3 regions of the Priestia sp. TGN 0903 genome follow, and region 3 is predicted to be linked to each of the others. Evidence: riboswitches for the same ligand, from Rfam matches in the RefSeq annotation. Region 3 holds a riboswitch; each other region holds the start of a gene.
What was found. Region 3 has a riboswitch for lysine ahead of lysA (diaminopimelate decarboxylase). Riboswitches for the same ligand answer to the same signal wherever they lie in the genome.

Region 1: another riboswitch for lysine. It lies ahead of ACRPLY_RS18515 (aspartate kinase); the one in region 3 lies ahead of lysA (diaminopimelate decarboxylase).
Region 2: another riboswitch for lysine. It lies ahead of ACRPLY_RS00985 (amino acid permease); the one in region 3 lies ahead of lysA (diaminopimelate decarboxylase).

Annotation. Positions count from the first base shown of each region.
Region 1 is NZ_JBOZGL010000005.1:194,130-204,755, forward strand. It holds gene ACRPLY_RS18490 (acyl-CoA thioesterase) at 1-409, opposite strand, end outside; gene sdhB (succinate dehydrogenase iron-sulfur subunit) at 473-1,246, opposite strand; gene sdhA (succinate dehydrogenase flavoprotein subunit) at 1,250-3,037, opposite strand; gene ACRPLY_RS18505 (succinate dehydrogenase cytochrome b558 subunit) at 3,067-3,675, opposite strand; gene ACRPLY_RS18510 (YslB family protein) at 4,165-4,692, shown strand; gene ACRPLY_RS18515 (aspartate kinase) at 4,744-5,976, opposite strand; lysine riboswitch at 6,118-6,295, opposite strand; gene uvrC (excinuclease ABC subunit UvrC) at 6,361-8,127, opposite strand; gene trxA (thioredoxin) at 8,351-8,665, opposite strand; gene ACRPLY_RS18530 (electron transfer flavoprotein subunit alpha/FixB family protein) at 9,074-10,054, opposite strand; gene ACRPLY_RS18535 (electron transfer flavoprotein subunit beta/FixA family protein) at 10,088-10,626, opposite strand, start outside.
Region 2 is NZ_JBOZGL010000001.1:174,603-185,228, reverse strand. It holds gene eat (ethanolamine permease) at 1-191, opposite strand, end outside; gene eutC (ethanolamine ammonia-lyase subunit EutC) at 213-926, opposite strand; gene ACRPLY_RS01000 (ethanolamine ammonia-lyase subunit EutB) at 941-2,311, opposite strand; gene ACRPLY_RS00995 (ethanolamine ammonia-lyase reactivating factor EutA) at 2,338-3,756, opposite strand; gene thiT (energy-coupled thiamine transporter ThiT) at 3,913-4,521, opposite strand; TPP riboswitch at 4,554-4,654, opposite strand; lysine riboswitch at 4,829-5,013, shown strand; gene ACRPLY_RS00985 (amino acid permease) at 5,116-6,555, shown strand; gene ACRPLY_RS00980 (GNAT family N-acetyltransferase) at 7,050-7,541, opposite strand; gene ACRPLY_RS00975 (cysteine hydrolase family protein) at 7,636-8,220, opposite strand; gene ACRPLY_RS00970 (cupin domain-containing protein) at 8,242-8,550, opposite strand; gene ACRPLY_RS00965 (YqcI/YcgG family protein) at 8,525-9,292, opposite strand; gene ACRPLY_RS00960 (LysE family transporter) at 9,445-10,086, shown strand; gene ACRPLY_RS00955 (alpha/beta fold hydrolase) at 10,072-10,626, opposite strand, start outside.
Region 3 is NZ_JBOZGL010000001.1:368,543-379,168, forward strand. It holds gene ACRPLY_RS01935 (PAS domain-containing sensor histidine kinase) at 1-105, opposite strand, end outside; gene ACRPLY_RS01940 (YckD family protein) at 266-580, opposite strand; gene ACRPLY_RS01945 (NAD(P)/FAD-dependent oxidoreductase) at 654-1,772, opposite strand; gene ACRPLY_RS01950 (CBO0543 family protein) at 2,111-2,623, shown strand; lysine riboswitch at 2,690-2,872, shown strand; gene lysA (diaminopimelate decarboxylase) at 3,011-4,339, shown strand; gene ACRPLY_RS01960 (dicarboxylate/amino acid:cation symporter) at 4,390-5,652, shown strand; gene ACRPLY_RS01965 (hypothetical protein) at 5,791-5,925, shown strand; gene ACRPLY_RS01970 (hypothetical protein) at 6,081-6,266, shown strand; gene ACRPLY_RS01975 (LysR family transcriptional regulator) at 6,399-7,310, shown strand; gene ACRPLY_RS01980 (O-methyltransferase) at 7,511-8,197, opposite strand; gene ACRPLY_RS01985 (GNAT family N-acetyltransferase) at 8,451-9,026, opposite strand; gene ACRPLY_RS01990 (hypothetical protein) at 9,202-9,675, opposite strand; gene ACRPLY_RS01995 (aminoacyl-histidine dipeptidase) at 9,920-10,626, opposite strand, start outside.

The DNA.
Region 1 (10,626 bases), on a different contig from region 3:
GCACGCTTTTTCCTGTTTCTTTAGAAATTTGCACCATTGTTCCTCTCCCCGTGAGTATAACCTCTCCTTGCTCATTTTGAATCATATAGTGTAAATCAACCGAAGAACGTCCGATTTTATGGGCCTTTACAAAAACAGCTAGCACGTTACCAAAATACACTTGTTTGACATAGTCGCACTGCAAATCAGCCACCACCGGTATCGTTCCCTCATACTCACTCGTCCACTTTTGCATAAAGCCAATATGGTGAAAGAATTCCGTACGTATTTGTTCAAAATAAACAAAAGGAACCGTATTATTTAAGTGCCCAAACATATCTGTTTCCGAAAATCTTACCTTGATTTTCTGCTTAAACGAAAATGACTCTTTCCAGTGATCCATGTCTTCAATATACGAAATATTATTCATCTGTGTTTCCTCCGTTCGTCATAGACAAAATAAAACCTCTCCACGTGGAGAGGTTTTGAGTGGTTATACTTGATCGCTACCAAAGAAACTTCTGAATGCTTGAATTGTTGTGTCGCGGTTCAAAGCTGCGATTGAAGTAGTCAATGGAATTCCTTTTGGACATGATTGAACGCAGTTTTGAGAGTTCCCGCAGTTCGCTAGCCCTCCATCACCCATAATCGTCTCTAAACGTTCTCCTTTATTTAACGCACCGGTTGGATGGGCATTAAACAAGCGAACTTGAGAAAGCGGTGCTGGACCGATGAAGTTTGACTTGTCGTTTACGTTTGGACAAGCTTCTAAGCAAACGCCGCATGTCATACACTTGGATAACTCATACGCCCACTGACGTTTCTTTTCAGGCATACGCGGTCCTGGTCCTAAATCGTATGTGCCATCGATCGGAACCCAGGCTTTTACTTTTTTCAGTGAATCAAACATACGGCTGCGGTCTACCTGCAAGTCACGAACAACAGGGAATGTTTTCATTGGCTGCAAGCGAATCGGCTGTTCTAGTTTATCAACAAGAGCTGTACATGACTGACGAGGTTTACCGTTGATAACCATTGAACAGGCTCCGCATACTTCCTCTAAACAGTTCATTTCCCAGTTTATCGGAGCAACCTCTTTACCTGAAGCATCAACAGGGTTACGTCTGATTTCCATCAGTGCTGAAATAACGTTCATATTCGGACGATACGGAATTTCAAACTCCTGATTGTAAGGAGCAGATTCAGCTGAATCTTGACGTGTAATAATGAAGCGCACTGTCTTTTGGACTGTTTGTTGTTCACTCATTGATTAACGAACCCCCTCTTGTTGTTTTTTTGGTTTTTCATCTTTTTTCTTTGTGTAGTCGCGCTTACGCGGTTTGATTAACGATACGTCTACCTCTTCATAATGGAAAGAAGGAGCCGTTTTCTTATCAACGAAAGATGCCATTGTTGTTTTTAAGAATTCTTCATCGTTACGATCTGGGAAATCCGGCTTATAATGAGCACCGCGACTTTCGTTACGGTTGTAAGCTCCAAGCGTTACAACACGTGAAAGTTGGAGCATGTTTTGAAGCTGACGAGTAAATGTTGCGGCTTGATTACTCCATTTAGCCGTGTCATTAATGTTAATACGATCATAGCGTTCAATTAATTCTTGAATCTTTTCATCTGTTTTTAACAGTTTGTCATTGTATCGTACGACTGTCACGTTGTCAGTCATCCATTCCCCTAGCTCTTTATGAAGAACGTATGCATTTTCTGTACCTTGAAGATTCATGATATTGTTCCATTTCTCTTCTTCTTCTTTCACATGACGATCATATACGCTTGAAGAAATAGCATCTGCGCTCTTTTCTAAACCATTGATGTATTCAACGGCTTTAGGACCAGCAACCATACCGCCATAAATAGCTGACAATAATGAGTTTGCTCCTAAACGGTTCGCTCCGTGCTGCGAATAATCACACTCACCAGCTGCGAACAAGCCAGGGATATTTGTCATTTGATCGTAATCCACCCATAAACCGCCCATTGAATAGTGTACGGCTGGGAAAATCTTCATTGGTACTTTGCGCGGATCATCGCCCATGAATTTTTCATAGATTTCGATGATACCTCCAAGTTTAATGTCTAGCTCTTTTGGATCTTTATGTGAAAGGTCCAGATAAACCATGTTCTCTCCGTTAATTCCTAACTTCTGCGCTACGCAGACGTCAAAAATTTCACGAGTTGCAATATCACGAGGTACTAAGTTACCGTATGCCGGATATTTTTCCTCTAAGAAATACCAAGGTTTACCGTCTTTATATGTCCAAACGCGTCCGCCTTCTCCACGAGCAGATTCACTCATAAGACGAAGCTTATCATCTCCCGGGATAGCAGTTGGATGAATTTGAATAAACTCTCCGTTTGAATAGTATGCACCTTGCTGATACACGATAGATGCCGCTGAACCTGTATTAATAACTGAGTTCGTCGATTTTCCAAAGACAATACCAGGTCCACCTGTAGCCATAATAACCGCATCAGCTGGGAACGTTTTAATTTCCATTGATTTTAAATTCTGTGCAGAAATTCCGCGACAGCTGCGCTCATCATCAAGAACAGCACCTAAGAATTCCCATCCTTCGTACTTTGTCACAAGTCCGGCAACTTCATAGCGACGAACCTGCTCATCTAATGCGTACAATAACTGTTGACCCGTTGTTGCTCCAGCAAAAGCCGTACGGTGATGCTGCGTTCCGCCAAATCGTCTGAAGTCTAACAAACCCTCAGGAGTACGGTTAAACATAACACCCATACGGTCAAGTAAGTGAATAATACCAGGAGCTGCTTCACACATTGCTTTTACAGGTGGCTGGTTGGCTAAAAAGTCTCCGCCATACACTGTGTCATCAAAGTGTTCCCATGGTGAATCTCCTTCACCTTTCGTATTTACGGCTCCGTTGATTCCACCTTGCGCGCAAACTGAGTGAGATCTTTTTACCGGAACTAGTGAAAATAAATCTACTTGCTTGCCAGACTCAGCAATTTTTATTGTTGCCATCAAGCCAGCTAAACCGCCACCGACTACGATGATTTTTCCGTTACTCATCGGAACCCCACTCCTTCAAAACCTTAATTTTATGCAAATGCGAATAATGTACGAACACCTACGAATGTAAGTGCTAAGAAGATTGCTAATGTCACATAAGTTGAAATTCTTTGAGAACGTGGTGTTACAGTTAACCCCCAGCTAACTCCAAATGACCATAGACCGTTTGCAAAGTGGAAGATCGTAGATACAACACCAACTATGTAGAATGCAAACATTGCTGGGTTGCTTAAAATTCGTTCCATCATTTGAAAATCTACTTCTTTTCCAAGCGCAGCTTGTATTCTGGTTTCCCATACGTGCCATGTGATGAAGATAAGTGTGATTACACCTGAAACACGCTGAAGGATAAACATCCAGTTACGGAAAAATCCATAGTTGTTAACGTTTGTTTTAGCAGTGAATGCGATGTAAAGACCGTATATTGCGTGAAAAACGATTGGTAAGAAAATAATGAAAATTTCTAGAGCATAGCGGAAAGGTAAGCTCTCCATGAAGTGAGCTGCTTGATTAAATGATTCTTCTCCCTTTGTCGCGAAATGATTCACAACTAAATGCTGTGTTAAGAAAATCCCGATTGGTATTACTCCAAGTAGTGAATGGATTCTCCGATATTGAAACTCTCTGTTTGCCGCCATCTGCGTAGACCCCCCTTAGTTAAATGAACATAGTTTGTGAAGAACTTTCTTACTCCCACTAGACAAATAGATTAATCGTGAATACAGGAAATGAAAACCTTTGCATTTCCTAATAAAGTATGTGACAGGTTAATTTTACTCCCATCGATTAAGAGCGTCAAGGCAAGATGTTTAAATCTTCTATAAAATATAAATTTATAAAATTTTATATTTGTTAACGCTTACTGCATTGATGTTAAAGATTTTTTCTTTCTATTATAATATCGCTTGCCACAGTTAAGTAAGCGTTTACTTTATACTTTTATTGTAAACAAGTTCACAAAACATTTACACAGGTAAAAGTACCCTTTTAAAAGTAATTTTATGGATTTTTTATCTTTACATCTAACTCTTTTTACCATAATAAAGATCCTCTTACATTTTATTAAAAAAATGCGTGAGAGGTTTTTTAGATTTGTATATAATAGTAGTAAAGAAAGAGGGGAAAGCATGAGCAATTTACAAACAGAATCACAGCAAGAACTTGAAGAGACGATGGAAACATTAGAACCTAATGCCGCAGCTGAAACAGAGAGAGCTCTTGATCACGTTCCATATTTCGGATACAGCCTTTTGCGTGACGTGTTAATTCCAGAGCTTCTTGGAGACGAAACGAATACCATCTCATACTGGGCAGGAAAACACCTTGCGCGTAAATATCCATTAAATACAATGGATGAAATCGTCGCATTTTTTAAAGCAGCTTCCTGGGGAACACTGACGCTTGCCAAAAAAGATAAATATTCACTAGAGCTTGAGTTATCAGGTGATATGGTCAGCAAAAGATTTCAGCAGGAAACTTGTTCATTTCATCTTGAGTCAGGGTTTGTGGCTGAACAGATTCAGCGTCAAAACAACTGCCTAACAGAAGCCTACTTAACACCTAAAGAAAAGAACGGAAAAGTGCTGATTTCCGTGCAGTGGGACCGAAAAGATATCTTACCTACCGAAACCCGTGCGGAGCGTTATAAAAAGTAAGAAATACGTATATATAAAAGACGTGGAGATACCACGTCTTTTTTCTTTTCTTTATACTTGCACTGCCTGCTGCTCTTCTAATTCAAATGCTACGTGAAGCGTCTCAACAGCTTTTACCATATCAGCATGCGGTACAACTGTAGATACTTTAATTTCAGACGTGCTGACCATCTTCACTTCAATTTTCTCTCCTGCCAGCACTTCAAACATTTCGGCTGCAACACCTGGATTAGATATCATGCCAGATCCCACAATCGATACTTTAGCCAGACTGCTTTCATGTTCAATACGCGTATACCCCAAGGTAGATTTATACTCTTTTAAGACGGCAAGAGCAGCTTCTACATCTACAGTTTTAATAGAAAATGAGATAGAGAGGCGATTATTAGCCGTTACGTTTTGAATAATAATATCCACATTTAACTGTTCTTTTGCTAATGCTGTAAAAATAGTAGAAAGAGTTTGTAACTCGTTGTTTAACCCTTCAATTGTCACCCGTGAAATATTATCTTCAAACGCAATTCCTCTTACGACTAAGTTTTGTTCCATTGAAACTTCCTCCTCAACAATCGTTCCATTCTCGTTTTCTAAGCTTGAACGCACTTCTAGCGGTACCTGATAATTTTTTGCAAACTCAACAGCGCGCGGATGCAGCACCCCTGCTCCTAAATTAGCTAATTCTAACATTTCGTCATATGAAATAGAATGAAGTTTACGAGCCTCTTCTACGTAGCGCGGATCCGTCGTAAACACTCCTGTTACGTCTGTATAAATATCACATTTTGCAGCTTTTAGTGCCGCGGCAAGAGCTACTGCCGTCGTGTCAGAGCCGCCTCGACCTAATGTTGTAATGCTTCCATCTTCTGAACAGCCTTGGAATCCAGCTACTACTACGATTCGACCTCTATCTAATTGGCTTTGAATACGAGTCGTGTCAATGTGCTGGATTCGTGCATTGCTGTGAACTGCTTCCGTCTGGATACCAGCTTGCCAACCTGTTAGCGAAGTGGCTTCATGACCTTTGCATTGAAGAGCCATTGTTAACAGGGAAATCGTTACTTGTTCTCCAGTTGTAAGAAGCATATCCATTTCGCGTTTACTTGGACTGTCCGTAATATCACTTGCTAATTTCACCAGTGCATCTGTGGTTTTGCCCATTGCCGATACAACAACTACTACTTGGTTACCGCGCTCTGCTTCTTGAATAACACGGTTTGCTACATGTTGAATACGTTCAACAGAACCAACAGATGTTCCACCAAATTTTTGAACGATTAATGCCATAATTTTGTTCATTCCTTTTCAATAAATTTGCATATGCAGGATGATGAGAAGCTAAATTTTTTTACTCAGACAATAAAAAAAGCAATGAGATGAGCTCTCATTGCTTAACGAACGAAAATTATAAAACATAACCGTCCACTGCCGTGAGATAGCTCTCCAAGAATCTACATCTTGACAATCCTACGTTTATTCAACGCAGAACCAGCAATCATTACTATGAGGTAATGTTCACTTCGGCAAATTTCCCTTTCCGCATCGTTCATAAGGGCTCATACCCTTCCTGATGCGTACTGATTAAATTTGCACCTCTATCTTCACTTCATTTGATGAAGTGTCGTATGAAATTAGTTAATAGCTTATCAAATATTTTCTATTATTTCAAGACTATTTTTGTAATGTTTCATAAATTTTTTCAGCAATGTTTTGAGGAACACCTGAATTTCGTATATCTTCAACCGTTGCTTCTTTCAATTTTTTCACCGAACCAAAATGCTTTAACAAAGCTTTCTTACGCTTTTCTCCCACTCCCGGAATGTCGTCTAGAACTGACTGAAAAGCGGACTTAGAGCGCACTTGACGGTGGAAGGTGATTGCAAAGCGGTGAACTTCATCTTGAATTCGCTGAAGCAAATAAAATTCTTGACTATTGCGTTCAAGCGGTATGATTTGAGGAGGCTCACCAATCATCAGGTTGGAGGTTCTGTGTTTATCATCTTTAACAAGACCTGCTGTAGGCACTAAAAGTCCCAATTCATTTTCGAGAACGTCCTGGACTGCAGCTAAATGCCCTTTGCCTCCATCTACAACAATTAAATCCGGAAGCGGAAGGCCTTCTTTTAACGCTCTGGAATACCGTCTGCGAACGACTTCCCTCATGGAACTGTAATCATCTGGTCCCTTTACGGTCTTAATTTTATATTTGCGATATTCTTTCTTTTCCGGTTTCCCATCAACAAAAACAATCATCGCAGAAACTGGGTCTGTTCCTTGAATATTTGAGTTATCAAATGCTTCAATCCGATAAGGAGCGGCAATTCCAAGCTCTTCTCCTAACCGTTCAACTGCGCCAACTGTACGCTCTTCATCTCGTTCAATTAAATAGAATTTTTCACCGAGCGCAATTTTTGCATTTTTACACGCAAGTTCTACTAATTCTTTCTTTTTGCCTCGCTTTGGATGCTGAACCTCTACTTCTACTAACTTCTCAGCTAACTCTGCATCAATCGTTGCTGGAACCATCACTTCTTTTGGCTTAATATTTTTGGCATAAAACTGACCGATAAAAGTTAAGAAATCTTCTTCTGGCTCTTTATAAAAAGGAAACATAGAAACTTCTCGCTCAATTAATTTCCCTTGGCGAATAAAGAAAACTTGAACACACATCCAGCCTTTATCGTAAGAATAGCCAAACACATCTCGATTAACAAAATCATTAAACGTTACTTTTTGCTTTTCCATTGTCGCTTCGATATGAGCAATTTGATCTCGGTATTCTTTAGCCCGTTCAAAGTCAAGTTCTTCTGAAGCTTTTAACATTTTTTCAGTTAACTCTGTTTTGACATGCTCATATCCACCATTTAAAAACCGCGTGATATTTTCAATAATTTGTTTGTTTTGCTCTTCTTTTACCTCTTTTACGCAAGGAGCTAGACATTGCCCGATATGGTAATACAAACAAGGCCTATCTGGCATAGTGGAGCACTTTCTTAACGGATAAATGCGATCAAGAAGCCGCTTTGTTTCATTTGCTGCTTGAACATTAGGATAAGGACCGAAGTATTTCCCTTTATCTTTTTTTATTTTTCTTGTAATAACAAGTCGGGGCTGTTTTTCAGCTGTAATCTTAATAAACGGATAGCCCTTATCATCTTTAAGCATAATATTGTATTTTGGGTCATGCTTTTTAATTAAATTCATTTCTAAAATAAGCGCTTCTAAATTAGAAGATGTGACGATATATTCAAAGTCGACAATGTCGTTTACAAGTCGAAGCGTCTTTCCGTCATGAGATCCGGTAAAGTAGGAACGTACTCGATTTTTTAATACTTTTGCTTTTCCTACGTAAATGACCGTTCCATATTTATCTTTCATCAAGTAACAGCCGGGCTGATCCGGTAAAATAGCCAGCTTTTCTTTTAAATAATCGTTCATACTTTTCTCCTTCCTCTTCTCTTACTCTGTCCATCTATACAATCGCTTATGAAGCGTAACCTACATTCTTTCCTGTCTTAATACATGTACATAAGCTGGATTTATGGCGGTGTTCCTTACATCTAGTATAAAACAAACGAACGCATATTCGCTAAATAAAAGTATTCCCAAAAGAGAAAAAGTGGAGAAAAAGAAAAAAACCTAGCCTGAGCTAGGTTTTGACTTACGCGTGTTTATTAATTAATTCTGTTAATGCTTCTTTTGGTTGGAAACCAACTACTTGATCAACTTTCTCTCCATCTTTGAATAATACTAAAGTTGGGATACTCATAACACCAAATTTTCCAGCTGTTTCTTGATTTTCATCAACGTCTACTTTTACGATTTTAACTTTATCGTTAAGTTCGCCATCAATTTCTTCAAGAACTGGAGCAATCATTTTACAAGGGCCACACCATGGTGCCCAAAAGTCAACAAGCACTAGGCCTGATTTAATTTCATCTGTAAAGTTTTTATCTGTAGCATGTGCAATAGCCATTTTAATTCCTCCTAAATATATGCAATATCCAAATTCTACTCACAGTATATCACCTTCAAATAAGGTTTGCTAACTTTTTGCTTACATTTATACTGTTTATTCTCCGCTCTAGTTTGTACAATTTGCCTAAAAATATGCGTAGAAAATTTCGTTTCCCATGAGGCTGAGACCTGACTAAATGAATCCAAAGACGAACAAATAGTATACATGGGTTGAACCGCTTGCGACACCGCAGTTGATTTCCATGCAAGACTTCGCTTTTCTAGCAGGAGTCTTCGCCTTGCCCTCCAATCACCTGCTAGAAAGACCTACCCTGCGTTTACCCTAACAAAAAAACGAACCACTAATCAAAAATCTTGATCAACGGTTCGTTCTTCACTTCGTCTCAAATACTTTTGTCCGAGAATCTTACGCAGACTGTACTTTCAGCTTTTTAAATTCTTCCGTTAGCAGAGGCACTACTTCAAATAAATCTCCAACGATTCCGTAGTCAGCTACTTTAAAAATATTCGCTTCAGGATCTTTATTGATTGCAACAATAATTTTTGAATTTGACATACCTGCCAAATGCTGAATAGCACCTGAAATTCCGCAGGCAATGTATAAATCTGGTGTGACTACTTTGCCCGTCTGACCGATTTGAAGAGAATAGTCGCAGTAATCTGCATCGCACGCTCCGCGAGACGCTCCAACAGCTCCATTTAACACGTCCGCTAGTTCTTGGAGAGGTCCAAAACCTTCCGTACTTTTTACACCTCGACCACCTGCAATCACGACTTTTGCTTCGGACAAATCAACCCCTTGCGTTGCTTTGCGTACGACTTCTTTTACAACAGTACGCAGGTTTTTGATTTCAACATTTAAATCCTCTACATCACCTGTACGCCCCTCATCTTTTGCAAGCGGTGAAATATTATTTGGACGAATCGTGACAAACGTAAAAGCATCGGTCATGATTTTCTTCTCAAATGCTTTACCAGAATAAATTGGGCGAGTGAAGACTACTTGATCCCCTCCCACTTCTACATCCGTCACATCCGAGATAAGTCCTTTATCTAAGCGAGCTGCCAGTTTTGGCGCTAGATCTTTGCCAAGAGCCGTATGCCCAAATACGATAGCTTCAGGCTGTTCACTTTCAATGATGGCTAATAATGCCTGAGCGTAACCATCCGATGTGTAAGCAGCTAAATCTTCATGCTCCGTCACAACAACTTTATCTGCTCCGTATGCAATAAGTTCTTCACTTAAAGATTTTACGTCCTTTCCTACTAACGCTGCAATAATTTCTCCCCCGTCAGCTACAGTAGACGCTGCGGAAATCGCTTCAAACGATACGTTTCGTAATCCCCCATCACGTGCTTCTCCAAGAACTAACACTTTGCGTCCCATTACAATACCCCCATTGTTTTGACTTTTGACTTATTAAATGACTTTTGCTTCCTTATGCAGTAAATTGACCAGCTCTGTTACTTGATCTTTTATATCTCCTTGTAATACGCGCCCCGCGTCTTTTTTCGGAGGTAAATAAATTTCAATTGTCTTTGTTTTTGCTTCTACATCATCTTCATCTAAATCTAAATCGTCTAATTCCACTTCAACCAACGGTTTCTTCTTCGCTTTCATAATCCCTGGAAGAGATGGATAGCGAGGCTCATTAAGTCCCTGCTGAGCTGTTACTAAAAGAGGAAGCGACGTTTCAATAACTTCCGAATCTCCTTCCACATCGCGTACAACCGTCACTTTTTCACCTTCAATATCCAGCTTTGTAATCGTTGTAATATAAGGGATTTCTAACTGTTCTGCTACGCGCGGTCCCACCTGGCCTGAACCTCCGTCAATCGCTACGTTTCCTGCTAAGATTAAATCAGGAGATTGCTCTTTTAAGTACTGTGCCAGCAGCCTAGAAGTCGTGTACTGATCGCCATCTTCTATGTCATCTTCCGTATTGATTAAAACCGCTT
Region 2 (10,626 bases), 190 kb from region 3:
GATGTTGAAAGCTCTGCATAGCTGAACATAAACGTTGTGTAAAACACCGTTACAATTAAGGTTGCAATTGCAAGCCCGATAATCCCGCCTTGTTCAAACCCGTAGTTCCACCCAAAGTATTGTCCTGAAATAACCATACCAACTGAAATAGCCCATAAATGAATAGGTTTTAATTGTTTTTGTAACGCCATACGTTCTCCTCCTTTTGATGTTTAGACAATAAGATGTACACCGCTTGTTTGCTGCTTAATCATTTTGTCAATCATGGTACCGATATGTGCGGCTGCCTCAATAGGAGGCGTTCCTCTTTTATGAATATTAGAAATAACCATACGATCAGACTCTTTTTTGCCTTTGCTAGGTTCATAGCACATGTAAGCACTCATGGATTCAGCACTGACCAGCCCAGGTCGCTCTCCAATCAATAGCACAAGTGCTTTTGGCTTTATGATTTCACCAATTTCATCCATACATGCAACTCGTCCTCCTTTTACAAAAAACGAAGTCCCGATACGAAGTCCATATGACTCCAGTGAATCAATTAAAGCAGGATACACGTCGCTCATGTTTTCTTCAATTGCCTTAGCGCTCAGTCCATCTGATACCACTACTTGTACATCAGGCTGTGGCACGCAGTTTTTTAAAATCTCTTTCTTAGCGCCATCTGCTAATAACCTCCCTTGATCCGGCCGTTTTAAATAATGTTCTTTTGACTCCGCGCGTGTATTCACAGAAAAAAGGTTAAACTCAGATAGAATATCTTCTGAAACTGAGCCGTATAGAGAGTCTACGGCTGCGGCATGATCTGTGCGAAAAGATAAAACGTCTTTTGTTAGCGGCCTTGTTCCCGTACGGCCAACACCTATGCGGGCAGGGGTAAATCGTTTCAGTGTTTCAAGCGGATCGCGATTTGACTTTGGTATCATAGTAAGCACCTTCCTTAAATCAAATTCATAAAAATAGTTGGGTCTCCAGCTCTTGATGTGAAGCGTCCGTTTTCCATAATACGCTGATCTTCAAGCCATTTTTGAAATAACGGAGTTGGGGTACGGCCGAGTACATTGCGCACGGTTGCGATATCATGATAACTAAGAGACTGATAGTTTAGCATGCAGTCATCAGCCATGGGCACTCCTATTACAAAGTTCACCCCAGCTGTTCCTAGAAGCATACTTAAATTATCCATATCGTTTTGATCAGCATCCATGTGATTGGTGTAACATACGTCTACTCCCATAGGCAAGCCGTGCATTTTGCCCATAAAGTGATCTTCTAACCCAGCTCGCAGGACTTGTTTGCTGTTATATAAATATTCAGGTCCAATAAATCCAACAACCGTGTTAACTAAGAAAGGCTTGTAGTGGCGAGCTAAGCCATAGCATCTAGCTTCGAGCGTTACTTGATCAATATTATAGTGGGCTTCTGCTGACAGTTCAGAACCTTGTCCTGTTTCAAAATACCAGCGGTTCGGACCTTTTGCTGTCCCTTTTTCATGAATTAACGCTGTCGCTTCATCGAGCATAGACAGTGAAATCCCAAATGAATCATTACCGGCTTCTGTGCCTGCTAAACTTTGGAAAATCAAGTCAGCAGCTGCTCCTTTTTCGATTGCTCTCATTTGGCTCGTCACATGTGATAATACACAGTTTTGAGTAGGAATCGACCATTCGTTGATTATATTTTTTGTTTCATTTAAAAGCGCGTAGATATTATCCGTTGTATCAATAACAGGGTTAATTCCGATAACCGCATCTCCAATTCCATAGCTTAACGCTTCGTAGAGAGATGCTCTCATTCCTTTTAAGTTATCTGAAGGATGATTAGGCTGGGCTCTTGAAGCCAATACGCCTTTTTGACCGATAGTCGTTTGACAAGTAGTTTGCACTTCTATCTTGGCAGCTCCTTGAATTAAATCTAAATTGGACATAATTTTAGTAGCTGCCGCAATCATTTCGCTGTTTAATCCTTTGCTAAGCGCAAGAAGGTCTTCTCCGGTATGCTCATCAGATAAGATGTATTCTCTTAACTCCCCTACTGTCCAATTTTTAATAATGTCGTAAACCGATGAATCAACCTGACTTTCGATTAATGCCGAGACGTTGTCTTCATCTGCGCTTAGCAGCGGGTAATTTCGAATATCAGCAAGTGTGATATCAGCTAGCACTTGTTTGGCTGCCATTCGTTCTTTCATTGACTCAGCGCTAACTCGTGCGAGCTGATCTCCAGAACGTTCTTCGTTTGCTTTGGCCATAATTTCTTTCAAGCTATAAAATGAAAATGTTTCTCCTAACAACCGGGTAGTTTTAAACATCTTTTCCTCCTTGTATGTTCAGTTGATTATGATGAAAAAGCGAGTGTTTTAATCGAAACAGAGATTGCCTCTCCAGCTACGGGTAACCCTAGATCGATATAATCTCCGTGGGTAAAGTCAATTTGATCTAAACAAATAATTTCTAATTCTTTCTCCTGTTTGGCTAGTGCTTGTCCTAAAGCTTTAGCAATATCCTGCTCGCATAAAACAACGAGGCACTTAGCTCCTTTAAAACAAGCACCAAATTCAGCGCTTATTACTTTTGCTAATTCTTGCAGCATTATATAGCTGCAGTAAGGGAAATGAGATAAAGCAATAGCAACGGGAGGATCTTCTGCGCTGAAAACAGTTGAAGCCTGCATACATGCCGTTCGAGCTCTTTCTTGAAACAGCTGCGGATTCCACTCCTCCTCTTGCTGTACGGGTATCTCTATAATCGGAATATTTTTTAGCGGCAGCCGCTTTGATTTAATGTATACGGTTGATCCGCTAACTTCTGTATTTTGCATGCCGGCCCCAATGACAGTAGCGCGCGTTGTTTCAGCGGCTTGAGATACGTGTATGGATTGAAACTGATACGCTAGCAGAGGACCAATGTCTCCATGTACAGCGACTTTCCTCACTGTTTTTGGCTTCTGCTTCTCCATCATTGCCCCTACTCCTCCTGAAATCATGATTGTTTCTGGTTGGATAGAAGATCTTGTATGAGGAGAAACGAGCAGCGTGGAATTTTGCTTCAGCGCTTTTACATAATTCACGGTTTCTTCAGCTAGTAATTGACAGATAGACGAGAGTTTTTCAAATGTTGCTTTTTCACCTTCTCGCAGTATTAAAGAATTATTTTTTAAAAATTCAGTTAAATAAGGTGAAATGTAGGTTACAAAACCGTCTGAATTCAGCCGAATTAATCTCCCGCCTACATGCAGGGTAAATGTTTCTATCACTTTTCCATTTTGACATAAGGCGATGTTAGCAGTGCCTCCTCCTACATCAATATTGGCAATTACTGCATTTGTTTCAGCGGAATGTTGGATTGCTCCTGATCCTTTTGCCGCCAATATTCCTTCCAAATCAGCACCGGCTGTTGCAACAACGAAATCTCCAGCATGTTCGGCTAGATAGTGAACGATACTCTCTGCATTTTGCTTTCTAGCAGTTTCTCCTGTGATGATCACAGCGCCCGCCTCCACTTGATCTAAGGAGATTTCTGCATTCTTGTACTCTTGTTCTAGTAGTACCGTTAATCGTTGAACATCGATTTCAACCTCGTTTACCATAGGTGTGGTATAGATAGAACTTGCATACGTTACGCGACGATCAATAATTTGACAGCCTGGCAGCGTAAACTGATTTTGTTGATTTGCTATTAACAGCTTGCTTACAATCAGTTTTGTTGTGCTTGTTCCAATATCTAAACCTATGCTCGTGATCCATTTCTGTAGCATGCTATCAATCCCTTATCTCGTTTGAATATGTTGACTATCATAAAACAGTTTTTTGAATATTTCACTAACTATGTTATCAAACCTGACACACTTTTGTGTAAACAAAGGTGACAAATGAAAAAAAAGACTAAATCTTGGCAGATTTAGTCTTTTTTCTTATGATGAATGTGATTTAGTTACAATCATTCTTGATGCCGATGGAATTAACAATGAAAGAATGACTAAGCAGGCTATTAGTGACCCTACCATTGAAACACCGTTCATTGAAAAAGAATACCACAGAGCGGACATACCTTTTGGTGCGTACGATCCCCAGAAAATAATACCAGCAATAAAGTGCCAGAAATAACGTGCGAAGCTTCCGATAATAAGGGATAAAACAATCAAAACAAAAGCTTTTGATCTGTTATTGGTAGCTAAATTTGTTTTAATAGATTGTGAAAAAATACCTCCAAAACCTATAAAAGCAAAAGCCACAATATATTCAATAAATGTTTGTAGCGCTGTTAAAATATAAGCCGTTCCTGTCGCTAACTGCAAAAGCCCCCATAATAGACCAGATAGAGCCCCGCCTTTTACTCCCCAGCGAAAGCACATAATAAAAATGGGCACCATGGAGAACGAAATACTTACAGCCGTTGCAATCTTAATGGAAGGCAAAAGGTCAAGTAGAAGTGCCAATGCTGCAAAAATAGCTATTTCAATTTTAGCCTGTAAAGGTAATGCTTTATTCACGTTTCTCACTCCTGTTTTTGAATCATTCATATCAAACGGTTTACACAGGAGTAAGCAACTATATGCTACTATTCCCACATTCCTACGCTAGCGTTAACTAACAGGTTCTAAGGGTCTGAACATTTCGTTCACTCTCAGCACGGCGGCTCCCCCTGTGGTACGTTTGGATATTTATGTAGTATAAAGACAATGTTTATTATACCATACGTAACAAAATAGATTCGAGAGATTTCAAAGATGTTTCTATTTTCTGAATCTATTTTTTATAATGACAATCGTTTTAGTATTTGTTATACTTCTTTTATGTCAATTGAATATAAAAAACCCTCATCCTAATCGATGAGGTAGAGGTCGCAGTTTTTAATAGTAAAGTAACGGAAATGCAGAGAACATTGAGGATGTTGCTTGAAAGGAAAAATTGCCGAAGTTTAAATCACTTCTCGGTTGATTTAAGCTGGGGCTGTCTCCGAACAGGAACAGAACTGTCACATCATGCGAGTGATGTGAAGAGCTATCTTCACGGAAGGTTGACGCGGTTTTCAGATTTAAAAGCGCGCACATATACTGCGGGCTTTTTTTATGTTATCCCGTCTCTTTCCGTACATTCGAAAGGAGTATTTATCTATGCAAGAGCAGCAAGAATTAAAACGTGGGTTGAAATCTCGCCACTTAACGATGATTTCATTAGGAGGAGCCATCGGAACCGGCTTATTCCTAGCAAGTGGTGGAGCAATTCACACAGCAGGACCTGGGGGAGCGCTTTTAGCTTACGCTATTATTGGCGTAATGGTTTACTTTTTGATGACCAGCCTAGCAGAGCTCGCAGCTTATATGCCTGAAGCTGGTTCATTTAGTACGTATGCGTCTCGTTTTGTAGATCCATCCTTTGGTTTCGCTCTCGGCTGGAACTACTGGTATAACTGGGCTATTACGATTGCAGCTGAATTATCCGCTGGAGCCCTTATTATGAAATTTTGGTTCCCGAACTCTTCTTCTATTTTATGGAGTGCCCTGTTTTTATTAATTATGTTTGGGCTTAACTACCTTTCTGTAAAAGGATTTGGTGAATCTGAATTTTGGTTTTCGTTAATTAAAGTAGTAACGGTTATTATCTTTTTAGTTATTGGTATTATGATGATTTTTGGTATCTTTAACAATGAAGCACCAGGTTTCAAAAACTTCACGCTTGGTGATGGACCGATTCACGGTGGATTCTTCACTGTACTAGGTATATTTATGGCAGCTGGTTTTTCATTCCAAGGAACAGAGTTGCTTGGAGTCGCAGCTGGAGAAAGTGAAGATCCGGAAAAAACGGTTCCTCGCGCAGTTAAACAAGTCTTCTGGCGCATCTTGTTATTTTATATTTTAGCTATTTTTGTTATTGGAATGCTTATTCCATACACAGCGAATTCATTAGCAAGTGATGACGTGAGAGTAAGTCCGTTTACTTTAATATTCGAACGAGCAGGTCTGGCGTTTGCAGCATCAGCGATTAATGCCGTTATTTTAACAGCTGTTTTATCTGCTGGTAACTCAGGTATGTATGCTTCTACGCGTATGCTGTGGAACTTAGCGAAAGATGGAAAAGCACCAAGGTTCTTAGCAAAAGTGAATAAACGAGGCGTTCCAGTTAATGCCTTAATCGCAACGGCACTTGTCGGTACACTTGCATTTGGTGCTTCATTTTTTGGAGACGGTGCGGTATATACGTGGTTACTTAATGCTTCTGGTATGTCTGGTTTTATTGCTTGGTTAGGAATTGCGATCAGCCACTATCGTTTTAGAAGAGCATTTGTTGCTCAAGGTCATGATTTGAGTGAACTTCCATATCATGCAAAACTTTTCCCATTTGGCCCTATCTTTGCCTTTATTTTATGTGCCGTTGTTATTTTAGGCCAAAACTATTCGGCGTTTATGGGTGACTCGATTGACTGGTACGGTGTACTTGTTTCTTATATCGGACTTCCTTTATTCTTAATTGTTTGGTTAGGATACAAATGGACGAAAAAGTCGAAGCTTATCCCGTTAAAAGAATGTCAAGTAACAGTGAAAAAATACGAATAAAAAAAGCTCTCTATTCAAAAGAATAGAGAGCTTTTTTTATATGAGCTGATCGGCAAAATGAAGAGATATATAAGCGGGTTGGTTTTTCATAACAAGCATATAACCTTTGAGGGGACGGTTATAGTAATCAGCAGCTTCGATATAATAAATACGCTGAATTAACCTGCTTAAACGAGTTGCAAAAGATGGAAGTTGGTGATTAGGAATGGTTTGGATGTAGTCTATGATTTCTTGCTTAGTTTGAAGGCCCGAACGAGTACATTGTAACAGGTGAAAAAGCGGATCTGCTGTTATAGTAGATAGTTCAGAATTGTGTTTGATTCTATTCAGCTGGATATGCAGTTCTTTTTTGGACCATCTTTTTGGAATAGCTCTTATATGCTGTATTCATGATAGCTAACACCTTTCGTATTAAAATAATAAAATGACTTATTATTTTAATAACCTTTACACATGAAACTAAAACGTTACAATGTGTAAAGGTGTCATACATCTTATAAAATAAGCTGATAAAAAAGCACATCTTGCCACTGATCGAATTTCCAGCCTACTTCTTTAAATTCTCCGCAAAATGTAAAATTAAATTGCTCATGCATTTTGATACTGATATCATTCCCTTTTGTAATCCCTGAAATGACAACGTGATGGTTGAGTTCTTTAGCCAATTCCAAAATCCGCTTCATAAGCTGTTTTCCAATGCCATACCCCTGCTGATTTTTATCAATATAAATCGATAGCTCTACCGTTTGAATGTACGCTTCTTTATCTCGATAAGAAGAAAGCGAAGCATAGCCCGCTACTACTCCATCTTTTTCCGCGACAATAAGCGGAAAGAGTTCATTGCTAATATGATTATTAAACCAGCCCCTTCTTTGTTCTACTGTTACAGGCGTTAAGTCAAAAGTAGCAGCACTTGTTTGAACGGACTGATTATAAATTTCAACAAGCATAGGTAAATCTTCTTCTTTAGCATAACGAATGATCATATGTACAAACTCCTTATAGTATAGAATTATCTTTATTTTACTTCTTTTAATAAACATAATCTACATAAAAAAACGATGTGCGCATGCACATCGGTTATTGGTTTTGGGCATATTGAAAGGTTTGAAGGACTTGAAGAGTCTCTTTTGTAGAAATGACCGTTGCAAACTCTCCGTGCAAAGAAGACAGTGCGAATGTATGTACATCTTCTGCAGGAAGTCTGGTTTTTCCATCGTAGGACATACAATCAAAGCAAGCCGTTGCATCGTTTACAACGTACGTCCTGTACCCTAAATTCCCAGCCATGCGGGCAGTCGTAGAGACGCAGTGATTAGTAGTTAGTCCTATTAAAATGAGCGTATCATAGCCATTTGCTTTTAAATAGCTATCTAGCTCTGTTCCAATGAAGCAGCTGTTCACGTGCTTGCGAATTAAGTATTCATCTTCTTGTGGACCAAATCCTTCTTTAAACTGAAACCCCTTCGAGCTTGGGTGTAAAGGAGAATCTGGATTTTCTGATGCATGCTGCACGTGAATGACAGGATAATCTTGGCGTCTCCATGCTTGCAGTAGCGTCAGCATATTCTTTTCTGCATCTAAATTGTTTCTTTCTCCCCACTGGGGTGAATAAAACCCTTCTTGTACATCGATAAGCAGCAGCACTGGCCGGGAACGTAGCATAAGCATCATCTTCTTTCATCTTTATTTTAAAATGGAAATAACGTATGTGCATCCATCAGGACCGGCTTTTGAAGAATGAACCGTTTGTTTCGGTAAATGTATCCGATCTCCGGCCTGACATAGAACCGTATCACGTTCAACTGTAAAGTAAATAGATCCTTCAAGGATATGAAGAATTTCATCAGTTGGATGCGTATGAGACGGATGTGTTTGAAAAGCAATATCGTGCTGTACTTCAACGTATCCAGTATACGCCGGAAGCAGCTCTTTAATTACTTCTTCAAACTTTCCGCCAACTCCTTTTTTAATAGAGGCTTTTTTTACGTCCATGCTGCTCACTCCTTTTTAATTTAAATGGACACTGTCCGGTAGTATGGTTATTATCATCGTGTAAAAAATATTGCTTCCACTCTCTGTTTTCCTGCTGTCCATACCAGCCTAACTCAGGGTGAGCTGATACGTCATCATATGTTTTTAACCGATCGCGGACGACTTTTTGTACATGCTTCCCTATTTTTGAATCTCCTGTCATACCTTCAAACACCCACCGCGGCTGAAATGTAATCATAAATCCTCTGCTCTTACGGCTTTTACGTAGAGAATGAGCAGGCGTATTACAGACGACAAAAATAGGTTCTCCGTGAAAACAAAATTCCCATAATGCATCTTTTGGGTCTTTCGGAATATCTTGCGGCCATTTCTTTTGATCAATTTGATGAAGAAACGTCAGCGTATCCCAAAACATCGTTTCGTACTCTTCCATTGACCGTTCTTTATGTTCAGGCTTAAAGAATAACACAAAGGATGTATAGCGACCTATGGTCTTAAATGTATCTATGTATTCTCTAAGTGCCGCCGCTGCATGTTTAATATCTTGATAGTTATAAGGAGTCGTCACAAATGAAAAACGCAGTAAATCTTTTTTACAGCCTTCTACCCCTAATATACAGGGAAATGGATTTTCTTCTGATAATATATCGCTTTGGAAATATTGAAAAGCATCTTTCCCCCAGAACGGGACGTGCGTTGACTCTAAAATCTCATTAGCTCGAAAAAGCATTTTTGATACCATTAAAACCCTCCTTATGGAACTCAACGTTACATGTGTATTAAAAAAAAGAAAGTTTATGAGTATTTTTAACTAAATCTCGCTTCTAAATTATAAAATTCTAATCTATATATATATAAGCTACTATTGGACAAGTTAGAAAGGAGGCTGTGTTTGTGGAGTGGTTTTTGATTGCTATAAAACAAATAATTCTAGGTATTAGTCTCGCAGCACCGGTAGGCCCAATTAATATAGAGATGATTAAAAGAGGTCTGACAAAAGGATTTTGGGCTTCTTGGCTAGTTGGTTTAGGAGGAATGACAGCCGATATCTTATTTATGCTTCTCATTTTAATAGGGTTAACCCCTTTTGTTCAGATGCAGGCTGTTACGGTTGTCCTGTATGCAACGGGTTTTGTCATGCTCACATTTGTTGGCTTTCAAAGTATGAAACAAGCTGTCTCTCGTTCCTTTTCAGTAGATGTAAATAGCCCTTCTGCTAAAAAAGATAAGTCGTTTTTTACAGGTTTTTTTATTGCTCTTATGAACCCTTTAAATATTGTGTTTTGGTTTGGTGTATTTGGATCAAGCTTAAGCGAAAGCCTTCAAAGTCAAACGTGGCTATCCGTCTTTTTTCATAGCTTCTTTATTATTTTTGGCATCATTCTTTGGAATTTAAATATTGCGAGCAGCATTCATTTTACAAGAAAATTTATCACGCCTAAGCTTTTTCGCCTCATTACGTTAGGTGCTGGTTTTTTACTTTTTTTATTTGGCTGCCAATTCGGTTTTAAATGTGTATCCTTACTTATCGGCTGAGCTTTTATTGATGAGTTCAATAAGGGTGTCATTTACTTTCTCACGTTCATCATAAAAAAGACCGTGTCCACTATTTTCAAATGGGATCAGTGTAGAAAATGAAATGTGGCGATTCATTACTTTTGCAAGATCAAATGGACAAATTTGATCTTTTTTTCCGTGTAATATATATGTCTCAGCGAAAATTTGACTCAAATCTTCCTGTAAGTCTTCGTCTCGTAAAGACACCGCAGTTTTAATCGTTCCATGGCCAGATGCCTCTAAACCTAAATCTTGAAACCACCCTCTAAAAGCTGCGCTGACAGGCTGATTAAAAAATTTTTTCCCAAAGTCTTCAAGCATGTTAGGACGATCTCTATACGTATTTTGAATAATTGTATTTACTTCTTCAGAAGGAAGTCCGTATGGAAAATCAGTTTTTTGAATAAAGCTTGGAGCCGCTGCCCCTAATAAAATTAACTTCTTCACGCCATATCCTAAGTGTCTACTCATATATCGAATGGCAATGGCTCCCCCCATAGAAAAGCCTACTAGCGTATA
Region 3 (10,626 bases):
GTAAACAAGATGGTCACCTTTTTGTTTGTAAGCAAATATGATTCCTAGATCCTCAGCTGAATGATTTTCTGCATGTAATCGGACTATTTTTTTATTTTCGTTCATCGTTCATATTTACCTACCCCTCACTAGCATCTTTCCTACTCGTTCTCATTCTCTTAATTTTACATGAGGTGTTTAAAATTTACTAGATAAAGAAGCGGATATTTTCCATTCATTCACATAAAAAAGCGCCTGTATAGGCGCTTTTTTATGTGAATAGGAATTACTTTGAATGATGCATTTTATGACAGTGACGCTTCGGGACAAAACCATTTTGCTCCATATGCTGATAGCGATTTTCCATATGTGAAGAAATGTTTTGACTCTCCGTTTTGCTTAGCACGCCGTACTCCACATATTTTGAAAGTATTTCTTTCTTTTTTTCGAACATTTCTTTGTACAGAACGGATAATTCCTGCTTTTGCTGAGACGTCAGCTGCACGTCTTTTGTTTCTGGCTGAGGATTGTTTTCCGCTAATACAGGCGTCCCGCTCATAAATAAAAAAGCTGCTGCTGCACTTATCATAACCTTTCGCAAACAATCTACTTCCTTTCATCATATAGTAGTTATAGTTTGCGAACTTCTATTTGTTTTCATTCATTCTATTTGCTTAGGACTCAATAGCCCCTCTTACATCATAATCGCTAAGATCAATTTCCATTTCCATTTCAAGTGCTAATTTAGCAAGCTCTGAACCAAGATAAGGACCCGACGTTAAGCCTGAAGCTCCGAGACCATTCGCTACTAGTATTCCTTCGTAAGCTGGAAGAGCCCCAATGACTGGCAAGAAGCCTGGAGTAAATGGTCGAAACCCTACCCTTGTTTCTAAGACTGTGCTTTCTGTTAAGCCAGGAGCAATTAATAAGGCCTTTGAAAAAATTTCATGAAGCCCCCCAGCCGTTACTCTCAAGTCATAACCCGTGTCGTTTTCATGTGTTGCTCCTATGACAATTTGACCTTGTTCAAACGAAAGAATATATTGGTCGCTTGGAGGCATTACAACGGGCCAGTCTTTTGTATCTAAATCAGGAAGATGCAAGTGGACAATTTGCGCTTTTTGAAAGCTTGCTAAAAATTTCACTCCAAGAGGCTCTAGTAATTGATTTGCCCACGCTCCTGCTGTCACGATTGTTGTACTTGCTAGAAGGGTTTGTCCATTTACGGCAACGCCCGTTACTTGATTATTTTCATAAAGTAGTTCTGCGTTTCCTTCTATTATTTTTGCACCGTTTTTCTTCGCTGCATTCACAAGTGCGTTTCGAAGAGCTCTTCCGTTAACGCGAGCGGCTCCACTAATATGAACTGAACTGTATTCTTCCGAAAGAGCCGGAAACAAAGCCTGTGTTTCTTTAGCGGATAAACGTGTAATCTCGCCTATTTCGGGGGCTTCTTCCCGACGCTTATATGCTCGTTCTTCCATTTTTTTAAGCTTTTGTTCATCAGTGTGTAAACTAATTGCTCCTACTCGCTTATATCCCGTATCCGTTTCTCCATCTTCTTCTAATTGCTGAATTAATGTTTGATAGTACTTGGCGCCGCCTTTTGCTAAGCGGTACCATGCTTTATTTCGACGCTGCGAAAGCCATGGACAAACAATTCCTGCTGCTGCATCAGTAGCTTGACCAGCATCCTTGCGATCTATCAATGTCACATCTGCTCCTGCTTTTGCTAAATGATATGCCGTAGAAGCTCCAAGTACCCCAGCTCCAACTACGATGTATGTTTTCATACCAAAACACCCTTTTCTTTCTTCTAGTATTCTCATGCTATATGTATGCAATTTTAGCATAGCAAAAAAAGAAGTCACATACTAGGCGAAGCTATTTTAAGCTTATTTTTAAGCCTTGCTGACTTTGACATATAGCTCCTTTCGTCTCGTAAACAAAAGCGGTAGAAGTTCTTTTACCAAGATTATAACAGGGTGAAGAAAGCCATAAATAGTGGTAGTACGTCTTTAACGCTGTGGCTTACGGCTTTTCTATTATAGGTGCTGAATAAAAAAATGAAAGAATAAAACCACTATAATATGTAAATAAAAAGAAATAACCATTATTTTAAGGAGAGCGTATGCAATCTTCATTTGTATTATTTTTTATCATTCTTGGTTTACTATTTGGCAAGTGGCGAAGGTATCAAGAATACTACCCTACTTTGCTGTTTTGGGTCACGGGGAATTTGCTTTATGAAGTGCTGCTGTTTCATCACCGCGTATGGGTATTTCACCCTGTTGGTATTGATCATCTTTTTCTACCCGATCACCTAATGGTTTCTCTTGGAATAACCTTAATTATTTATCCGTTTGTTATACCGGTTTTTTTAGGAAGGCTGCCGCTGCATGTAAGCGGCCGGCTGTGGTGGATTCTTTTATGGGCGCTTTTATTTACTGTGATTGAGTTCATTGCTTATGTTAATCACAGTATCACTCATCATTATGGATGGTCGCTGCTATGTTCTTTTCTCTTCAATATTGTCACGTTCTCACTTTTAATCATTCATCAGAAGACAGCGCTGGCTGCTTGGATTCTATCTGGAAGCTTCATAGCTTTTTTATTTATCTTCTTTGATATTCCTATGCCTTAACTTTTCATTGACTAGACAGAGGAAAAGGAAATATAATAGGAGTTACATTTAAATATAATTTTCCTCTCTGAGAATAGAGGTGCATGAAATCAAGAGTCACTTATTGGAGACTAATGGAGTCTGTGAAGATAAGTAAAAGGGATTTCGTGCCGAAGTATATAAACATCCATTGTGTTCATATACTGGTTCAGTATTGAATAAATGCTGAGCTGTCACAAACCACTTGGTTTGTGGAGAGCTATTGAAGAGATGTTGATGCCTAGAATGTAATAATACTTTATTATTATGAAACCAAGACGCGTGAACATCACTTCACGGGTCTTTTTTGTGTTTTTCTACTGACCATCAAAGTTATAGTTGAATGATTTAAATGGAGGGATACGGATTATGTACTTACATGGAACGAGTAAAATTAACAGCAGCAATCATTTAGAAATTGGGCAGTGCGATACGGTCGAACTGAAAAAACAATACGGCACTCCCCTATACATCTACGATCAAGAATTAATTGAGACGAAATGCAAGGCCTTCCATTCAGCCTTTCAAAGAAGCGGCTTTTCATATCAAATCGCCTATGCAGGGAAAGCGTTTCTTTGTATGGAAATGGCTAGCCTTTTAACGAAGCTTGATATGTCATTAGATGTGGTCTCAGGAGGCGAATTATTTACAGCTCTTGAAGCGGGATATCCAGCTGAACGCATTCATTTTCACGGAAATAACAAAACGATTGAAGAAATTGAAATGGCTCTTGATGCGAATATTGGCTGTTTTGTTGTGGATAACTTTACCGAACTTGAAGTTTTACATGCCTTAGCAGCTGAGCGCAAACAGAAAGCATCTATTCTTCTGCGTGTTACTCCAGGGATTGAAGCCCACACACATGAATATATTATGACCGGACAGGAAGACTCCAAGTTTGGATTTGGTCTTTCCAATGACCAGGCTATGAAAGCGGTAAGTTCTGCATTAGAAAAGCCTTACTACGATCTTTTAGGCATTCATTGTCATATTGGTTCGCAAATTTTTGAAGTAGATGGTTTTTCTCGCGCCATTGATATTTTAACTGATTTCTTATTCAGTATTCGTGATAAAATGGAATTTGAAGTAAAAGTTTTAAACGTAGGTGGTGGTTTTGGTATTCGTTATACCGAAAGCGACTCTCCACTTCCAGTTGAGTATTATGTAGATGCACTGACAGAAAAGCTAAGCCGCACGTTAACTGAACAGAATTATACCCTTCCGGAAGTCTGGATTGAGCCTGGAAGAAGCATCGTAGGAGAAGCAGGTACAACGCTTTATACAATCGGCTCAACGAAGGAGATTCCAGGTGTACGCAAATACGTAGGAATTGATGGCGGTATGACCGATAATATCCGTCCTGCTCTTTACGATGCAAAACATGAAGCTGTCTTGGCTAATAGAGTGACGGATAAAAAAGATGAAACAGTATCAATTGCGGGGAAATGCTGTGAATCAGGAGATATGCTTATTTGGGATATCGATTTACCGCGCGTTAATCAAGGAGATTTACTAGCAGTATCCTCTACAGGTGCCTACAACTATTCAATGGCTAGCAATTACAACCGTATTCCGCGCCCTGCTGTTGTATTTGTGAAAAATGGAGAAGCTCGTCTTGCTGTAGAGCGAGAAACATACGAAGATTTGGTGCGTAAAGATGTAAAGCCAGTCGTTACTACGTATGCAATGAGCAAATGATAGCTGTTCTTGCGTAGTAAAGAAGCTATTGTTGTTTGGAGGAAATCTATATGGTTTTAAGTGTATTTAAAACGTACAGATCATCGCTTATTCTGCTTCTCGCTATTTTAATTGGCGGGATAGCAGGATATGCTATCGGGCCCGATGTGGCAGTCGTAAAGCCCTTTGGTGATTTGTTTCTTAATTTAATGTTCATGATTATCGTTCCCCTTGTCTTTTTTAGTGTGGCTTCGGCGATCGCAAACATGAACGAAATGAAACGTCTTGGTAAAATTATGCTAGGTATCGCCGTTGTGTTTGTCGCCACTGCTGTTGTTTCAGCCGTTCTAGGCTTTTTAGGCGCATCACTTTACAATCCGCTGCACAACGTAGATACTTCTGCCATTAAAGAATTAATGGGTGACAGTGAAAATACAGCTGAAAAAATGACGCTTTTAAATCAGCTTGTTAGTACATTTACTGTACCTGATTTTGTTCAGTTATTTTCGAAAGAGCATATTTTACAATTAATTGTCTTTGCCGTTATCTTCGGTATTGCTACCACGATGGCTGGTGAAAAAGGACAGCCTATGGCGAAATTTCTGACTTCGGGTCAAGAAGTATCGATGAAAGTCGTTAAAATTGTCATGTACTATGCTCCAATTGGTTTAGGGTGCTATTTTGCTACTGTAGTAGGAGAACTTGGACCAAAGATCTTGCAAGGGTATGCTAGAGCATTTATTCTTTATTTATTAATTGCAATCGTTTACTATTTTGGCTTCTTTACGCTATACGCATGGATTGCTGGCGGTAAAGCAGGAATTAAGCTGTTTTGGAAAAATGCAGCTGCTCCTTCTATCACTGCTATTGCTACCTGTTCTTCCGCGGCATCTATTCCAGTCAATTTAGACGCAACAAAGAAAATGGGTGTGCCGCTGGATATTGCTGAAACAGTAATTCCATTAGGAGCAAACACCCATAAAGATGGTTCTGTTATCGGTGGTATTCTAAAAATTGTTTTCTTATTCAGTTTGTTCGGCAAAGATATGACGTCTGCTACGAGTATTTTGAGCATATTAGGCGTAGCCTTTTTAGTTGGAGCCGTAATGGGAGCAATTCCTGGAGGCGGTATGATTGGCGAAATGTTAATCATTACAATTTACGGATTTTCGCCAGAAGTTCTGCCCATCATTGCGGTCATTTCCACAATTATTGACGCCCCTGCTACGCTCTTAAACAGTACGGGAAATACAGTAACAGCGATGCTTGTTACAAGGTTTACAGAAGGAAAAGACTGGATTAATAAAATTATCACCACCGATAAAGTCGCCTAGTAAAAAAGCAAAGGGAACAGTCTTAGTGACTCTCCCTTTGCTTTTTTCGTGTGCAGTAATATCGATAGCCGTGTATAAAGTTTGTAAATACGCACATTCTATAGGTATGTTTCATAACCGGACTGGAGGTGTCGTCTAATGAGTAACGCTGCAGGAGGTTCAAAGAAGAATCAACCGAATGATGCGAATCACGTAAGTGCAGAAACAAAAGCTCATCAAAAACGTCTCACTGAGCAAAACAAACAAGAGCATCAAGCTGAAGAGCGAAAATAAAATGACGTCAAAGAACGTTTGGCACAGGCCCTGCGTTCTTTGACGTCATTTTATTTTGAGAGAGCTTAATGACGACGCTCTTTATAGGTCTATCGTACAACCTCCTTTCAAACTTTTACATATTCTATTAATAGGTTTGTAAAAGGAGGAATGATATGGTGTTTTCTTGGATAGAGATTACAGCTGCAGCCTTTGGGCTTTCAGTTATTTTGATAAGTTTTGCATTTTTGCCCGAACGTACAGGCAAAAATCTTTATATTCCTCATCAGCTAGTAGCAAAATCTATGTTTCTCTATAAAAAGATTATTGGTTTTATAAATCAATTTCGACAGAAACTTTAGTTCATTTCCTTTCCTCGTTTTTATTCGTTGGATAGCTCCCTTTTTTAATCAGCGCATTTACAGTAAATAATTTAATGGTTAAAATAAAGAGTAAAAAAAAAGGATAAGCAGTTTGCAGAAATGGAGTTTCACATGGAAATCAGAGACTTAGAATACTTTATAGAGGTAGCGAATCATAAAAATTTTACAAAGGCAGCGCTGCAAGTTCATTTGTCACAAACGGCTTTAAGTAAAGCCGTCAAAAAAGTAGAAAATGAACTAGGATTTGAGCTTCTTGACCGTTCAACAAGAGAATTAAAGCTAACCGATGCAGGAGAAGTCGTGTATCATCAGGCAACTAAAGCGCTGTCGGTGTTAAAAGACATGCCTCACTTGTTGGGCGATTTAATGAACTTGCAAACAGGGCAAATCAAGATGGGAATCCCTCCGCTCATCGGGACCTTGTTTTTCCCGAAGATTGCAAAAGCATTTAATGAACAATACCCTAAAGTATCTCTAGAGCTTATTGAATTTGGAGCAAAAAAAATTGAAGCCCTTGTGGAAGAGGCTGGTGTAGATATGGGGATTGTTATGCTTCCTCTCACAAGCGGTCATGATGAGCATTTTCACGTATACCCGTTCGTTAAGGAGAGATTCCTTTTATACGCCCATAAAAACCATCCTTTAGCGAAACGTTCTTCCGTCTGGATGAAAGAATTGGAGCATGAAAAATTCATTATGTTCAGTGAAGAATTTACGCTGCACGACCGGTTAATTCAAGATGCTTTAAAATCAGGATTTGTGCCTTCTATCGCATATAAAAGTTCTCAATGGGATTTAATTATTGAATTAACAGCAGCAGAACTAGGTATTGCTATTTTACCCGAATCGCTTTATGCCAAAGTGAAAGATTCCAATATTATTACGGTACCTATTGCAGATCCTGAAATGATGTGGGAACTTGGAATTATTCTGTTAAAAGAACGCTACAGTTCATTCGCTGTAAGAGAGTTGATTAATTTTCTGACAGCAAAACAAATAACAAATAAGTTGGACGCAAATTAAATAGAGGCTGGGAGATAACGAAATCAATCCACAGCTAGAAGCACATACGCCTACACACATGAAATTCACGTTCACTATCACCATGAAAAAATCCGACCGAGGAATCGAGATTCTCCATCAAGAATTTGAATTCATCGGTCGGATTTCCCTTCAACAAAACTACTTTTGTCCCAGCCTCTTTATATGTAACACGAGTTCTATCATTCAACAATCCCTACAATGAATCCATCATAGCCTTTGCTTCCAACGGTTTGTATAGCCGTGGCGCTGATTCGTTTTTCTTGAGCCAGAGCATCCATAAATTGTCGAATTCCCTTTACATTTTCATCTTCACTTTCTGAGTTCACCACATGCCCTTGACGAACAACATTATCACAAATAATCGTACTTCCTCGTTTCGATAATTCTAGAGCCCACTTTAAGTAATTTGGGTTATTCGGCTTGTCAGCATCAATAAAGATAAGATCAAACGGCTCTGTTCCCTTATCCTTTAATACAGCTAATGTATCAAGCCCGGGGCCGACAATGACTTCTACTAAGTGGCTTACTCCCGCTCTTTTTAAATTTGCTCGTGCTACTTCTGCATGCTGAGCGCTTAATTCGAGCGTAATCAGCTGTCCGTCTTTCGGAAGAGCTCTGGCTAGCCAAATCGTGCTGTACCCTCCAAGAGTACCAATTTCCAAAATGCGTTTAGCCCCTTTTAATGAAGCTAACAAATGCAGAAACTTTCCTTGACTAGGCGATACGTCGATGGCAGGTAATCCAGCCTCTTGATTTGCCTTCAATACCTCATCAAGAATAGGGTCAGGTTGTATGAGCTTATCATTCATATAAAGATCCACTTCATTCCAAATTTCATATATAGACATTTCCATACTCCTCCACATAAGTGATAAAAGCTTTATTATTCAAAGATACGAATATGTTTTTCTCATATTCAGCTTGTTGCCATAATCGTTCGTATTATGAATGTGTTCTAGCTCTTTAATAAACTATCCTGCTCGCTCTTAAAAAGAATTGTTATATGTCCATAAAAAAAAGACCTTCAGAGAGGTCTTTTTTTATCTTTAAATAATCGTAGCTCAATCAGTAGAAAATAGCCGGTACCTTTCTACCGGCTATTTTCTAGAAGACATCTTATTATCCGTTATGACTGAACTTAAATACCATCGGTGTACGTTCTGTTTCTATTTTCCAAATCATGTGATGATATCCTTTGCTCCAGTAATCTTTTACTAAGTAATCGGGAATTCCAAATATGTTTTTCCATACTTTCTGAGCATTCTTGTATCCGCTATCCAAACAAATTTTTTTAATTTCTCTGCTTTGAAGCGTAAGCAGCATAATATGTATAAGCAGTGTTCCTACCCCTTTTCTTTGGTACTTTGGGTGAACAAAAACTGTGCCGATTTCAATCCATCCTTGCAGCTCCCCTTTTGTACACGCCATAATTAATTCACTAACAGGGCCATATTCAATGCAGCCAATAATCTTATTGGTGCACGTATCTATTCCGAGCCAAAAGAATCGATGTTTTCCATCGCTATCAAGGTCACTTTTTAAATATTGTTCTTTACTTTCAATTTCTATTTGTATATCGTTCACCATGTCAGATAGACCCTCTCTATGAAAGGTATCTGTGATCACTTCATTAAAAAGCTCGTGGAGTTCTGCGCTGTCCTCTATTTTTGGTCTTCTTATTTCAATATGATTCAATGTTCATCCCTCCTGATTATTTCACTGTTAAATATGAAGCTTTACTTTTATTATTTATCAATATATGTTGATAATCCTTTTCCTTTTCTACAGTTTTCCCAACAAAAAAAGCACGAGAAGCTTTAAGTTCTCGTACTTTTTTATAATATGGATTCTGCTTTTCTATTGGGAACTGTTAATACTGATTCACAAAGCTCTGGATTTTACATACGAATTCAGAAAGATTCTCCTTTATCTCTTTATCCTCTGTTTTCGCTACTTGCTCTTGTATGGCATCAATCATTAAACGTGCTCTTTTAGGATCTATAGAGGCCGGCTGGCTGCTATTATTTGATAAACTCTTCAAAATTTGATTAGTCATTTTGTTTTTATCATGAATATAAAATAATATTTGAGGAACTTGATTAATTAACAAATTTACATATCTGCGAAACTCCTCTATCTCATATAATTCTCTTGAAGTACCTTTAAAGCCATCAACGGAAAGCATAAGACTCTGGTAGCCTTTATCACTGCGTTGATTAAGTGCTTTAATCACTTTTAAAAATCGACCGAACTTTAGATAACGTATTTCGTCTTTCTTTAATTCTAAAAATTCAATTTCTCCTTTTTCTAAAAAAGGATCTTTGATAAGACTATTATCATTCATATACATTCTCTCCCTACTAATTTATTAGTTGCAGAGCTTGTTTTGAATTCATTTGTCTATCGTTTTAGTAATTGTTTACCTCTTTTAGGACCGTTTTAAAACCTTTATTTGTAAAACGCTTACATAAATGTTCTCAATTGCCTGACGCGTTGATGGAACCCTATTTATTATCTGATAAATGACGAATGAAAAAGAGCTCCTTTACAGAAGCTCTCTTTTTAAGATTATAGGGATGCTGATAACTTTATATCTTATTTGCCTCTTTTAATACTGCTAATAAGTATTCCCATGTCTTAAGAGTAGACGGAATGCTCAGGTGTTCATCAGGTGTATGAACGTCGTACATATCGGGTCCGAGCGAAATGGCATCTAATCCAGGGATTTTTTCTAAGAAAATACCGCATTCAATTCCAGCATGGATGGCGATGATCTCCGCCTCTTCACCATACTTTTCTTTGTAAACCTTTTTACATAATTCGCGAATTTTTGAATCTCCATTGTACGCCCATTCAGGATAATTACCTTTTGTTTCAACTCTTCCCCCGACTACCTGAGCAAGTATGCGCACTTGACTTACTATTTTTTCTTTTAAGCTTTTTACTGAGCTGCGAATTTCATTTTGAAAAACAACCTCAGATTCTGTCGTCGTGATCACACCTAAGTTGGTAGAAGATTCTACTAATCCTTCAATATTCATACTCATGCTTTGAACGCCGTTTGGTGTTAGCATAATAGCTTGTACAATTCGTTCTGTCGTTTCTCTTGTAAAACATTTCTCAACGGAAGAAAATTTGTTTATTTTTACATATACGCTCGGATCAGCCGCTTGTAATTCATTTTTTACTATTTCGTTCCACTCACGAATCTTATTTTCTAGCTTTCCTACCTCAGAAGGCTCAACTGATAGAATTGCTTCTGATTCACGGGGAATTGCATTTGATTTTAATCCTC